2 regions of the Thioalkalivibrio sp. ALE23 genome follow, and region 2 is predicted to be linked to the other one. Evidence: predicted binding sites of a transcription regulator. Region 2 holds the regulator's gene; the other holds the start of a gene.
The links. Region 2 encodes sigma-54, which starts transcription at its own class of promoters, with help from an activator protein. Its sites were predicted from a motif close to TGGCANGNTNCNTGCTT; they were not measured.
Positions count from the first base shown of each region.

Region 1: glnA (glutamate--ammonia ligase) is a predicted target of sigma-54. The motif match lies at 2,948-2,964, and genes of this name have one in related genera.

Region 1 covers NZ_KB900035.1:136,892-144,010, forward strand. Annotated here, with positions in the region: gene glyS (glycine--tRNA ligase subunit beta) at 1-425, opposite strand, end outside; gene glyQ (glycine--tRNA ligase subunit alpha) at 516-1,463, opposite strand; gene F573_RS0110990 (cation diffusion facilitator family transporter) at 1,603-2,829, shown strand; gene glnA (glutamate--ammonia ligase) at 3,048-4,457, shown strand; gene F573_RS0111000 (cold-shock protein) at 4,633-4,836, opposite strand; gene F573_RS0111005 (SDR family NAD(P)-dependent oxidoreductase) at 5,018-5,773, opposite strand; gene F573_RS0111010 (SpoIIE family protein phosphatase) at 5,770-7,119, opposite strand, start outside.
Region 2 covers NZ_KB900031.1:677,703-684,821, forward strand. Annotated here, with positions in the region: gene F573_RS0103370 (KpsF/GutQ family sugar-phosphate isomerase) at 1-402, shown strand, start outside; gene F573_RS0103375 (HAD family hydrolase) at 402-938, shown strand; gene lptC (LPS export ABC transporter periplasmic protein LptC) at 935-1,513, shown strand; gene lptA (lipopolysaccharide transport periplasmic protein LptA) at 1,510-2,052, shown strand; gene lptB (LPS export ABC transporter ATP-binding protein) at 2,049-2,789, shown strand; gene F573_RS0103395 (RNA polymerase factor sigma-54) at 2,874-4,397, shown strand; gene hpf (ribosome hibernation-promoting factor, HPF/YfiA family) at 4,401-4,739, shown strand; gene F573_RS0103405 (PTS sugar transporter subunit IIA) at 4,744-5,208, shown strand; gene hprK (HPr(Ser) kinase/phosphatase) at 5,211-6,251, shown strand; gene rapZ (RNase adapter RapZ) at 6,257-7,119, shown strand, end outside.

The sequences.
Region 1 (7,119 bases), on a different contig from region 2:
TGTTCCAGGGCTCCGGCCAGCATCTCCGGCAGCAGTCCGCCGAGGGCCTGCCCCGGCTGCATGCGGCGGAAGATCAGGTATTCGCCCTTGCCGGTGTTCTCGCGCTCGAGCTGGTCCACCTCCACCCCGCAGGAGGAGGCGAAGCCCTGCGCCGCGCGGGTCGGCTGGCCCTGGTCGTCGAAGGCGGCGGCCACGGCCGGGCCGCGGCGTTCCTGCAGCTGGTCGGGCTGGCGGCCGGGTACCGCGGGGAAGCGCACGGCCAGGCGCCGGGGTGTGGCGAAGGCCTCGGGCTCGCCGGGTTCCAGCCCGGCCTCGCGCAGGCGGGTGGTCAGGCCCTCGGCGAAGGCGTCGCGCAGGCGTGCCAGCGCGGCCGGCGGCAGTTCTTCGGTGCCGAGTTCGATCAGAAGTTCGCGGGCTTCGTCCATGTTCGGTCCAGTCGGGTTCCGGTGGGCCCGCGCGCCCGTTCGGGGCGGCGGCGGGCACGGGTTCGGGGTATGCCCCGGTGTCGGGTGGCGTCAGGCGGCGTCGGACTTGCCGGTGTCGCCCGGGGCGCACAGTGGAAAGCCCAGCGCCTCGCGCGATTCATAGTATTTCTGCGCGACGTTCCTGGAGAGCTCGCGCACGCGCAGGATGTAGCGCTGGCGCTCGGTGACCGAGATCGCCCCGCGCGCATCCAGCAGGTTGAAGCTGTGCGAGGCGCGCAGCATCTGCTCGTAGGCCGGCAGCGGCAGGCCCAGCTCGATCATGCGGTCGCTCTCCGCCGCATGGTGGTCGAACGCGGCGAACAGGGCATCGCGGTCGGCGTGCTCGAAGTTGTACTTCGACTGCTCGACCTCGTTCTGGTGGTAAACGTCGCCGTAGGTGACCGCGCGCCCATCCGGGCCGACGGTCCAGACCAGGTCGTAGACGCTCTCCACGCCCTGCAGGTACATCGCCAGGCGCTCCAGCCCGTAAGTGATCTCGCCGGAGACCGGGTGGCAGTCGATCCCGCCCACCTGCTGGAAGTAGGTGAACTGCGTCACCTCCATGCCGTTCAGCCAGACCTCCCAGCCCAGCCCCCAGGCGCCCAGCGTCGGCGATTCCCAGTTGTCCTCGACGAAACGGACGTCGTGGGTCAGCGTGTCGAAGCCCAGCGCCTCCAGCGAGCCGAGATACAGGTCCTGGATGTCGGCCGGGGAGGGCTTCAGCAGCACCTGGAACTGATAGTAGTGCTGCAGGCGATTGGGATTGTCGCCGTAGCGGCCGTCGGTCGGGCGCCGGCTGGGCTGCACGTAGGCGGCGCGCCAGGGTTCCGGGCCGATCGAGCGCAGGAAGGTCGCCGGATGGAAAGTCCCGGCGCCCATCTCCATGTCGTAGGGCTGCATCACCACGCAGCCGTGGTCGTTCCAGTAATCCTGCAGTCGGCGGATCAGGTCCTGGAAGGTGGGACTCGCGGTCTCGGTTCGGTCGCTTGCGTTCGCCATGGCTGGGGGTCCGGAGCGGATCAGGGGCGGCAGTATATCGGCCCGTGCCGGGGTGCGGCCACCGCCCGGCCCGGCTGCGGTGGCCGGAGGTCGCGGCGCGGTCCATAATGCCCCGAATCGAGGCATCTCCGGGGGTACGATGGCCGCGGATCACCAGCAGCAGCCGGACAGGGCGCCCGCCGAACCGCCTGACCCGCTCGAGTCGGGCACCGACGACCGGCGCTACCGCGACACGCGCCGGGTCACGCTCACCGGCGCCGCGGTGAACTCCGGGCTGGCCGTGACCCAGCTGCTCAGCGGCTGGCTGCTCAACTCCCAGGCCCTGATCGCCGATGGCGTGCATACCGTCTCCGACCTGGTCACCGATGCCGTGGTCCTGGTCGCGGCAGGGCAGGCTGCCGCTTCCCCCGATCGGGATCACCCCTACGGCCACGGCCGCATCGAGACGCTCGCGACGGTGGTCGTGGGCCTGTTCCTCGCGCTGGCGGGGCTGGCCATCGCCTGGGGCGCCGGCGGACGCCTGCTGGAGCTGGACGATGCCACGGGGCCGGCACCGCTGGCGATCGCGTTCGCCGTGGTGACCCTCGTGGCCAAGGAAGGCCTGTACCAGTACACCCGCCGGGTCGCGCGGCGGCTGGGCTCGCGCATGCTGGAGGCGAATGCCTGGCACCACCGCACCGATGCGATCTCTTCGGTCATCGTGCTGCTGGGGGTGGCCGGTGCGGTCGCCGGCTGGCCGTGGCTGGACGCGCTGGCGGCGCTGCTGGTGGCCCTGTTCATCCTGCATATCGCCGGGCGCCTGATCCGTCGCAGCGTGGCCGAACTGATCGACACCGCGCTGGAACCGGAAAAGGTCGAGCGCATCCACCGCACCATCCTGGACGTGCCCGGAGTTAAGGATGCCCACATGCTGCGCACGCGCCGCTCCGGCGACGACGCCGTGGCCGACGTGCACGTGCAGGTTGCGCCGATGATTTCGGTGTCCGAGGGGCACCGCATCGCCGATGCCGTGCATCGCGCTGTGACCGAGGATGCGGGCGAGGTCAGCGACATCACCGTGCACGTGGATCCGGAGAACGACGAGGAGCAGGTGGCCAGCTCGCGGCTGCCCCTGCGCCCCGAACTGGTGGCCGGCCTGCGCGAGGCCTGGGCCGGCTTCCCCGAGCTGGAGGCCCTGGAGCACCTTTCCCTGCATTATCTCGGCGGGCGGGTGCATGCCACCGTCACTCTGCGGCTGGATCCCGCGCGGACGGGAGCCGCCCTGCAGGAGCGCGCCGATCTGCTGACCCGGCAGCTGCGGGAACACCCCGTTCTGGGGCCGGTACTGGGACAGGTGACCGTGCTCTATCGGACTTGCACCGAATGAGGGCGCATGCCGCGCGGTAGCACTATAATGGTGCATTCTGTGCACTGCGGGTGTGCGGCATTCGGCCGTGGTGGCGCAGAGATGGGCGCAGGGGCGCCCCGAACCGGGGCTTGCAGGCTGGCACGCCACCTGCATGACCAACCGGCAGACGCCGATCGGCCCCAGGCGACCGCACCGGCATCGACCGTCTCAAACTGAAGACCAGAGGAGTCCTCATTATGTCCGCAGCCGAAGTGCTGAAGCAGATCAAGGAACAGGAAGTCCGTTTCGTTGACCTTCGTTTTACCGATTCCAAGGGCAAGGAACAGCATGTCACCCTGCCGGCCCACGACCTCGACGAAGATTCCTTCGAAGAAGGCAAGATGTTCGACGGCTCTTCCATCTCCGGATGGAAGGGCATCAACGAATCCGACATGATCCTGATGCCGGATTCGGAGTCCGCGGCCATCGACCCGTTCTTCGAGGACATGACCATGAACATCCGCTGCGATGTCGTGGAACCGGCCACCATGCAGGGCTACGACCGCTGCCCGCGCTCGCTGGCGCGTCGTGCCGAGGCCTATCTGCAGAGCACCGGCATTGCCGACACCGCGCTGTTCGGTCCGGAGAACGAGTTCTTCGTGTTCGACGACGTGAAGTGGGGCTCCGACCTCTCCGGTTCCTATTGCCGCGTGGATTCCCAGGAGGCCTCCTGGAACTCCGAGCGCGTGTATGACGACGGCAACATCGGTCATCGTCCGGGCGTGAAGGGTGGCTACTTCCCGGTCCCGCCGGTCGACAGCCTGCACGACATCCGCTCCACCATGTGTGAAGTGATGACCGAGATGGGCCTGACCACCGAGGTGCATCACCACGAGGTGGCGACGGCCGGCCAGTGCGAGATCGGCGTCGGCGCGGCGACCCTGACCAAGAAGTCCGACGAAGTGCAGATGCTCAAGTACGTGGTGCAGAACGTTGCCCACATGCACGGCAAGACCGCCACCTTCATGCCCAAGCCGATCGTCGGCGACAACGGCTCCGGCATGCACGTGCACCAGTCGCTGTCGAAGGATGGCAAGAACCTGTTCTCCGGTGACCTGTACGGCGGCCTGTCCGAGACCGCGCTGTACTACATCGGCGGCATCATCAAGCATGCCCGCGCGCTGAACGCCTTCACCAACCCGTCCACCAACAGCTACAAGCGTCTGGTGCCGGGTTTCGAGGCGCCGGTGATGCTGGCCTACTCCGCGCGCAACCGCTCGGCGTCCATACGCATCCCGTTCGTGATGAGCCCGAAGGCCCGCCGCATCGAGCTGCGCTTCCCGGACTCCACCGCCAACCCGTATCTGGCGTTCGCCGCGATGCTGATGGCCGGCATCGACGGGATCCAGAACAAGATCCACCCGGGCGAGGCGATGGACAAGAACCTCTACGACCTGCCGCCGGAAGAAGAGAAGGGCATCCCGCAGGTCGCCCATTCGCTGGATCAGGCCCTGGAGGCGCTGGACGCCGACCGCGCGTTCCTGACCCAGGGCGGGGTGTTCACCGACGACATGATCGATGCCTACATCGATCTGAAGATGGAAGACGTCACGCGCATGCGCATGACCACCCATCCGATCGAGTTCGACATGTACTACAGCCTGTAAGCCCCGCGGGCTTTCCGGCCGTCATCGGGCCCCGGCGTTCGCGCCGGGGCCTTTTTTTGGTTCCGCTCCGGGCGAACCTGCGCGGCCTGCGCGGAGAGCGCGCACAAAAAAGGGCCGCCCGAAGGCGGCCCTCTGCTTCCCGAAGCGCGCCCGGAGGCGCGCCGTGCGGGCAGTCTTACAGCGCGGTCACGTCACCCGCGGCCAGACCCTTGGCGGTTTCCTGAATCTCGAAGGAAACCTTCTGGCCTTCGGCCAGGGTCTTGAAGCCCGAACCGTTGATCGCGGAGAAGTGCACGAACACGTCCTTGCCGCCATCATCGGGGGTGATGAAACCGAAACCCTTGCTCTCGTTGAACCACTTAACAACACCGGTATTCACAACTACTTACCTCATCATGTAACTAAAGAAACGTGACTGCGGAACGCTACCAACAGATCAACGGGAGCACTGGTCCAGAAAACTGGGGACTTCCTTGGAGTTGCTGCTAACCGCGAATCACGTTTCCGACTATACGCTCCTGTGTCGGCAAAAGCCAATGGGGTGCGATGAAGTTTTTCTGTCAGCGCCGGCCGGTCAGGCGCGCATACTCTTCGGGATCGTTGAGTGCACGGATGTCCACGAAGCTTCCAGACGGCTGTTCGCGCAGCCGTGGCAGTACGTCGAGGATGTCGCGTGCCGCGGTTTCCGGTTCCGGCATGGTGCGGGTGCCGCGCGCGGCCTTCAGCCGCTGCAGGGCAGTGAAGGTCTCGCTGTCGGCCTCGTCGCAAAGATAGTCCTGCATCGCGGTGTCGATCAGACCCGGTGCGAGCGAGTGCACGGGCACGCCGGGGAATTCGTGCGAGTAGAGCTGCATCAGCATGTTCAGCGCGGCCTTGGACAGGGAATAGCCGCTCCAGCCGGCATTGCCGAACACCGCCGCCCCCGAGGAGATGGCTACGATCTGGCCGACCGGGATCTCGCGCGTCAGCAGACGATCCAGGATCACCTTGTTGGCGAAGGTGTTCACGTCCATTAGCTGGCGCAGTTCGTCCATCGGGGCGTCCGGCATGCGCTGGATGTGTCCCAGCAGGCCGGCATTCAGGATCACGAGGTCCAGCCGGGTGGCGCCCTGCAGCAGCCGGTCCATGGCCTCCGGGATGGCGTCGAAGTCCGCGAGGTCGACCTGTGCGTCGCCGGCGACTCCGTCGTCAGGGCAGCCGCGGCGGCTCATGCCGTAGACCGCCGCGCCGTCGGCGGCGAGGACCCGGGCGAGTCCGAGGCCCAGGCCGCTGGAATTGCCGGTAATCAGTGCCGATTGCGGAGTGGTCGATGTCATGTCTGCTCCTCGCTGATTGGTTCCATCCAGGCGTACTCGGCCTCCACCACGTTGCCGCTCCCGAGGTGCCGCATCTGCCGGCACAACCGGTGCACCAGGGTCAGGCCGCGCCCCCACAGCCTTTCGTCGCTCTCGCCCTCGAGAGCCCGCCGCACCCGTTGGTGGTCGAAGCCCGCGCCACTGTCGCGCACACGGATGCGCACGCAGTGCCAGTCGTCCGTGCGGCGGTAGCGCAGGTTGATGCCGATGCGCCCTTCCAGGCGCTCGAGTCCTTCCTGGCGCAGGCGATAGTACTCGGCAAAGCCTTCCGCGGTGGCCTTCATCTCGGAAGACAGGCCCAGCACGCCGTGTTCGAAGGCATTGTTGCAGAGCTCGGCGACCACCGTCTGCAGGGCCTGAACGTGTTCGCCGGGCTCCGGGAACCAGCGCCGGAGCTGCTGCCGGGCCTCTTCCGCGACGTCCACGCGGGCCAGCTCGGCCCCGGCGGCCTCCATGGACCAGCGTCGGTTGCCGGTGGTGTCCGGGGGTACCGCGAGGCCGGTTTCCAGCACGACCTCGGGGGCGCAGGTGATCGCGACCGCGGTGATGTCGTCGGCCGGTGACGCATCCCCCATGTGCCGTGACAGGGCATCGCCCAGCCGTTCGATCCGTTCCGGTGGGCGCTCCGGATGGCACAGACAGGCATGCAGGCGTGCCTCGCCGAACGGTTCACCGGCGGTGCCTCCCTCTTCCAGAACCCCGTCGGTGACGATCAGCAGGGTCTCGTCGGCGGCGATGGCGTGACGCCGGGGGCCGCTGTCCAGCTCCAGCCGGGAAAGGATCCCCAGCGGCATCGCCTGCGAGGGCAGGCTGCGCAGTTGTCCGTCGCCGCCGCACAGCAGGGCATCCGGCAGGCCGCCGTTCCAGGCGGTCAGGGTCTGCCCGTCGGGCTCAAAGGTGACCAGCACGGCGCCCATGAACATCGACGGTGGCAGAAAGCCGTGGAGCACGTGGTTGAGCTCGAAGACCAGTTCGGTGTCGCCCACACCCTCGCGCGTCAGTGTATGGAAGGTCTCCGAAACCGGATAGGTGCCGATGGCCGCAGCCAGGCCATGCCCGGTGAAGTCCCCCACCAGTACGCGCAGGCCGCCGTCCGGGGTGAAGTCCGACAGCACCACGTCGCCGCTGAAGGTGGCGGCGGCCCACTGGCGTACGTGAAGCCGTTCGTCGCCCACATTGCGTCCGGTGATGGCGCGCGAGAACACGCTTTCCGCGGTCTCTTCCTCCCATGCCTGGCGCGCCCGGGCGCGGTCCAGGGCCTCGTTGCGCTCGCGCAGCCCGTGGTGCAGATCGCGCAGGCGCTCCAT
Region 2 (7,119 bases):
CGCCTCGGGCGGCGCCTGCTGATCCACGTCGGCGACATCATGCATACCGGCGAGGCGATCCCGCGCATCGCGCCCGAAGCGCCGCTGAAGGACGCGCTGTTCGAGATCACCCGCAAGGGACTGGGACTGGTGATCGTCAGCGACGCCGACGCGCGAATCCTGGGGGTCTTCACCGACGGCGACCTGCGCCGCACCCTGGACCGGGGCGAGAGCCTGGAGACGCTGACCATTGGCGAGGTGATGACCCGGGGCGGGCACACCGCCCGCGCCGACTGGCTGGCCGCGGAGGCCCTGGAGGTGATGGAAAGCCGCCGCATCAACGCCCTCCCGGTCGCCGATGCGGACGGCCGGCTGCAGGGGGTGATCAACATGCACGACCTGCTGCGCGCGGGGGTCGCCTGATGCATGACGACATCGATCTCGCCGGCCTGCAGCGCGGCACCCGACTGCTGATCCTGGACGTCGACGGCGTGCTGACCGACGGCGCGCTGTTCCTCGGCGACGGTGGCGAACAGTACAAGGCCTTCCACAGCCGCGACGGCCACGGCCTGCGCATGGCCATGGACGAAGGCCTGGAGGTCGCGATCCTGACCGGGCGGCAGTCGGCGGTCGTCGAACATCGCCTGCAGGATCTGGGCATCCGCCACTGCATCCAGGGCCGGCGGGACAAGGGGGAGGCACTGGCACAGCTGCTGCAGCAGACCGGGCACCGCGCCGACGTGGCCGCGTTCGTCGGCGACGACGTGGTCGATCTGCCGGCGATGCGACGGGTTGGCCTGGGCATCGCGGTCGGCGACGCCCATCCGTTCGTGCGCCAGCACGCGCAATGGGTCACCACGGCCGGTGGCGGGCGCGGCGCGGTCCGCGAAGTCTGCGAGGACCTGCTGGCCGCGCGCGGCCGCCTTGAGGCCGTGCTCGAAAGCTACCTGCACGCATGACCCCGGATCCGCGCCGCACCCCGCTCGCCGCCCGGCTGCTGGCCGCCGGATGCCTGCTCGCCGGGCCGGCAGCGGCCGAGCCGCCCGCCGAACCCGCGGCCGACGCGGAACCTACGCTGCAGATCGAGGGGTTTACCGCGCATGTCACCGGCGAGGACGGGCGGCCCACCCACCGCCTGCAGGGGTCGCGGCTGCGCGAATACGACCGGGATGCGGTCCAGTTCATCGATGACCCGGAGCTGGATCTGCTGGACCAACGGGGCCTGAACTGGACCTGGCGCGCCCCGCGCGCGGCACATCAGCCCGATCGCGAACTGCTGCATACCTTCGGCCACACCCGCGGCCTGCGCCCCGAACGCGACGCGCGCGTACGCACGGTGATCGAGTCGCGCGACGTGCGCGTGGCGCTGGACACCCGGCTGACGACCTCGTCGGCCCCGAGCACCCTGGAACAGCCGGGACTGTTCCAGAGGGGTACCGGCCTGCGCGCCGACCCGCAAGCGGATACCATTGAGCTGCTCGCCGAGGTCTACACGCTGTACAGCGACCTGCCGCAGGAGGACCGCCCGGAATGAACCCGGCCACAACCGAACATCGCCGCGCGGGCATCCGCCGACCGGCCCCGCTGCTTGCCGTGGCGGGCATACTCGCACTGTTCCTGGCGGCCCCGCCGGCGACCGGCCGCGAGGATGCCCTGCCGGTGGAGATCACCGCGGACCACGCCGAGATGGACGAACGCGCGGGCACCGGAACCTACACCGGCGACGTGATCGTGGTGCGCGGCGATGCCACGCTGGAAGCGGACCGCGTGATCGTGCACATGCGCGAGCGCCGCCCCTACGAGATCGAGGCCCACGGCGAGCCCGCACGCCTGGAGTCGCCCGATCCCGAGACCGGCGAGACGCGCATCGCCGAAGGGCTGCGCATCGACTATTTCCTCGACGAGGAACGCGTGATCCTGACCGAACGGGCACGCGTCATCACCGCCGCCGAGGATGCCCGCGGGCAGCGCATCACCTACGATCTCGAACGCGACGTGATCCGCGCCGAACGCGGCGACACCGACGACGAGCGCGTGCACATCCGCCTGCAGCCACGCGAGGACAATCCATGACCCCCGCGGCCGACGGCCATCTGGTCGCCCGCGAGCTGAGCAAGCGCTATGGCCAGCGTACCGTGCTGGACGCGATGGATGTGGACCTGGTGCCCGGCGAAGTGGTCGGCCTGCTGGGACCCAACGGAGCCGGCAAGACCACCTGCTTCTACAGCCTGGTCGGACTGATCCGGCCCAATACCGGGCGCATCACCCTGGGCGGGCGCGACATCACCCGGGCGCCCATCCACGAACGCGCCCGCGCCGGGCTGGGCTATCTCCCGCAGGAGGCATCGATCTTTCGCCGCCTGTCGGTCCAGGACAACCTGCAGGCGGTGCTGGAACTGCGCCCGGAACTCGACCGCCACGAGCGCCGCCGCATCGGCGACGCCCTGATCGAGGAATTCCAGCTGGAGACCGTGCGCCACAGCCCCGGGATCGCGCTGTCCGGAGGCGAGCGGCGGCGCGCCGAGATCGCCCGCGCGCTGGCCGGCGATCCGCGGTTCATCTGTCTGGACGAACCGTTTGCCGGGGTCGATCCGATCTCGGTCGGCGAGATCCAGGAAGTCATCCGCCACCTGGCCGAACGCGGCATCGGCGTACTAATCTCGGATCACAACGTACGCGAGACCCTGGGCATCTGCCATCGCGCGTACATCCTCAGCGAGGGGCGCCTGCTGAGCGCGGGCACGCCGGACGAACTGCTGGCCGACACCCGCGTGCGCGAGGTCTACCTCGGCGAAAACTTCCGCCTGTGACACCGACCGCCGCACCCGGACGGTGCACAAGCCCGCAGCAAGGGATTACTATTCACTTATGGTGACCAACGCCTTTCCCAACTCATGCTGAAGCCCGGGCTGAATCTGCAGCTCGGTCAGACGCTGACCATGACGCCGCAGCTGCAGCAGGCCATCCGGCTGCTGCAGCTGTCCACGCTGGAGCTCCAGGCCGAGATCCAGCAGGCGCTGGAAAGCAATCCCATGCTGGAACAGGCCGAGGATGACGAACTCGGTGCCGACGCGGGGGACACCGACAGCGACGCGAACACCGACGACGGCGAGAGCGGCAGCGACAACGCCGGCACCGGCGAAACGGTGGATGCCGGCGGCTCGGAGGACGTCATCCCCGACGAGCTGGTGACCGACAGCCGCTGGGAAGACATCTACGACGCCAGCGCCAGCCCGCGCGGTCTGGACGACCGCGACCCGCTGGAGAACACCTCGGACGACGACGGCGGCGGCGGGCTGCAGGATCACCTGCTGTGGCAGCTGCATCTGTCGCACCTGACCCCGCGCGACCAGCGCATCGGCGCCGCCCTGATCGACACCATCAACGGCGACGGCTACCTCGAGGGTGACGTCGAGACCCTGGCCGAGACCATCAGCCGGAGTGAAGACCCCCCCGTCGACACCGACGAGGTCGAGGCCGTACGCCACTGGTTGCAGCACTGCGACCCGCTGGGGGTCGGTTCGCTGGATCTGCGCGAGTGCCTGGAGGTCCAGCTGGGCGAGCTGGCGCCGGACGCCCCCTCGCGCGAGGCGGCGCGCGCGCTCCTGGAACACGGCATGGACGCCCTTGCCCGGCGTGACTACAAGGCCCTGCAGCGCCAGAGCGGCGTACGCGATGGCAACGAACTGGCCGCGGCGCTGGACCTGATCCGCACGCTCAACCCGCGCCCCGGCGCCCAGATCAGCGAGACACCGCCGGAATACGTGGTCCCGGATGTCTACGTGCGTCATACCGACCGGGGCTGGCAGGTCGACCTGAATCCCGAGATCGCCCCGCGCATTCGCATCAACGACCTCTACGCCGGCATGGTCCGCCAGGTCTCCGATGCCCGCGACAGCGCCTTCATGCGCGATCAGCTGCAGGAGGCGCGATGGTTCATCAAGAGCCTGCACAGCCGCAACGACACCCTGCTGCGCGTGGCGCGCGCGATCGTCGAACGCCAGCAGGGGTTCCTGGAACACGGCGAGGTGGCGATGCAGCCGCTGATCCTGCGCGACATCGCCGAAGCCCTGGAGATGCACGAGTCCACGATCTCGCGGGTGACCACGCAGAAATACATGCACACCCCCCGCGGGGTGTTCGAATTCAAGTATTTCTTCTCCAGTCACGTGGGCACCAGCGACGGCGGGGAATGCTCCGCGACCGCGATTCGTGCCATGATCCGCGAACTCATCGAAGAGGAAACGCCGGGCAAACCGCTCAGCGATTCCCGCCTCGCCCAGATCCTGGCGGATCGGGGCATCAACGTGGCCCGGCGTACCGTGGCCAAATACCGGGAGGGCATGAACCTGCCATCCTCCAGCGAGCGCCGCCAGATGGCCGCCATGCCGACCGGAAGCAAACCGAAAGGAGCCTGACCCATGCAGATCAATCTCACCGGACACCACGTCGACATCACCGACGCCCTGCGCGACTACGTCAACGAGAAATTCCAGAAGCTGGAACGCCACTTCGACAAGGTGATCGACGTGCACGTGGTGCTGAACCACGAGAAGACGCAGAAGCTGCACAACAAGGCGGAAGCGAATCTGCAGGTCAGCGGCAACCACATCCACGCCGAGGCCAGCCACGATGACATGTACGCCGCCATCGACGGCCTGATCGACAAGGTCGACCGCCAGCTGATCAAGCACAAGGAGAAGGTCAAGGATCATCATCGCGCCGAGGGCGCCCAGCGCAACCGCGAACAACCCGAGTAAGCCGATGAATCCGGCCGAGCTCATCACCCCGGAGCGCATCGGACTGGAAACCGACTGCTCCAGCAAGAAACGAGCGCTGGAAACCCTCGCCGATCTGCTGGTGGACGGGGCCGCGGACGGACTGGCGGCCAGTGCCGCGTTCGAAGCCATGTCGGCCCGCGAAAAACTGGGCTCCACCGGGCTCGGCCATGGCGTGGCGATCCCGCACGGCCGTCTCGCCGAGCTGGATACGCCCCGCATCGCGGTCCTGCGTCTGGATCAGGGCGTGGATTTCGAAGCCATGGACCACGAACCGGTGGACATCCTGATCGCCCTGCTGGTGCCGGAAGAGGCCACCAGCGAACACCTGGACCTGCTGGCCCAGCTCGCGCGCGGGCTGTCGCAGCCGGACACCCTCGCCGGCATCCGGCGCGCCGCGGACAGCACGGGGGTCCAGCAGGCCCTCAGCCGGGCGCTGGGAGACACCTGACCATGGCCGACCGGGCGGAAGCGGCAGCCGACGGCACCGCGAGCAACATCACCATCGCCGCGCTCACGCGGGCGATGGGGAGCCGTCTGGACCTGCGCTACGTCCACGGAGAGGAGGCCGCGGGCGACCGCGAACTCCTGGGATTCGGGGATGGCGACCTGCCGCTGGCCGGCCACCTGAACCTGATCCGCCCCAACCGCATCCAGGTCATCGGCGACTACGAGGCCCGCTACATCGCCGGCCTGTCCGACGAGCAGCGTGACCACCTGGTGCTGGAAATGGCCCGCACCGGTACTACCATGGTGATCTTCGCCGAGGACACCTGCCCGTTCCCGCGCATGCCGCAGACAGGTGACGACCCCCTGCCGGTGATCCTGTGCACACGCACATCCTCGCACGAAGTCATCGCGCTGCTGCGCTATTTCCTGCAGCAGCGCCTCGCCCATTTCGAGGTGCGCCACGGGGTGTTCATGGAGATCCTCGGGATCGGTGTACTGATCTCGGGGGCCTCCAGCGTCGGCAAGAGCGAGGTCGCACTCGAGCTGATCTCGCGTGGCCACCGGCTGATCGCCGATGATGCCCCCGAGTTCGCGCGCATTGCCCCGGATATCGTGCGCGGACACTGCCCCGCCCTGCTCCAGGACCTGCTCGAGGTGCGCGGCCTGGGCGTGCTCAACATCCGCGCGATGTACGGCGACTCGGCGATCAAGGGCGGCAAGTATCTGCGCCTGATCATCGATCTGCGCGATCACAACGAGCCCTCGCCGGTGCCGGACGATCGCCTGAACGGGCGCCGCGGCGAGAGCGAGATCCTCGGCCTGCGCATCCCGCTGATCAGCCTGCCGGTGGCGCCGGGGCGCAACATCGCGGTCATGATCGAGGCCGCGGTCCGCAATCACCTGCTGCACATGCAGGGCTACATCGCCGGGGACGACCTGCGCGCCCGCCAGCGGCGCCAGATGGGCGAGGATCAGCAGGAGGAATCCATCTTCCACATCGGCGGGCCCAGCACCACGGTCCCCAACCCCGATCCCGAGGGCTGACCGACATGCGTCTGCTGCTGGTCAGTGGTCTGTCGGGTTCCGGCAAGACCGTCGCCCTGCATACCCTGGAGGACGCCGGCTACTTCTGTGTCGACAACCTGCCGCTGCCGATGCTGCCGGAACTGGTGGAGAAGGTCCGCAGCGGCCATTACGACACCGGCGGTGACCGCCATCTGGCCGTGGGCGTGGACGTCCGTTCGGGCCTCGACGCCCTCAGCGGATTCGGTCAACTGCTGGGCGAGCTGCGTGGATCGGGCCTGGAGGTCGAGGTGCTGTTCCTCAATGCCTCCGACGAGGTCCTGCTGCGTCGCTACCACCTGACCCGCAGACGCCATCCGCTGGCACGCGATGGCATCCCGCTGGTGGAAGCGATCGGCATGGAACGGACCTGGCTGGGGCACGTGGCGGTAGAAGCCGACCTGACCGTGGACACCAGCCGGCTGTCGATGCACGACCTCGCGCGCACGCTCCGGGCCCGGGTCGGCAGCCGCGAGACCGCCGGCCTGTCGCTGCTGTTCCAGTCCTTCGGCTTCAAGCACGGCTCGCCGCTGGATTCCGATTTCGTGTTCGACGTGCGCTGTCTGCCCAACCCCTACTACGAGCGCGAACTGGCGCCACTGACCGGGCTGGATCCGGCGGTAGCGCATTTCCTCGACAGCCATGGCGAGGTCGGGGCGATGTTCGACTCCATCCACGGCTTTCTCGACACCTGGATCCCGCGGCTGGTGGCGGACCATCGCAGCTATGCCACGGTCTCCATCGGCTGTACCGGCGGGCGCCACCGCTCGGTCTACCTTGTGGAACGGCTGGCGGCTGCGTGGCGCGAACGGGAACATGTTACTGTTAGCACCCGTCATCGCGAGCTCGA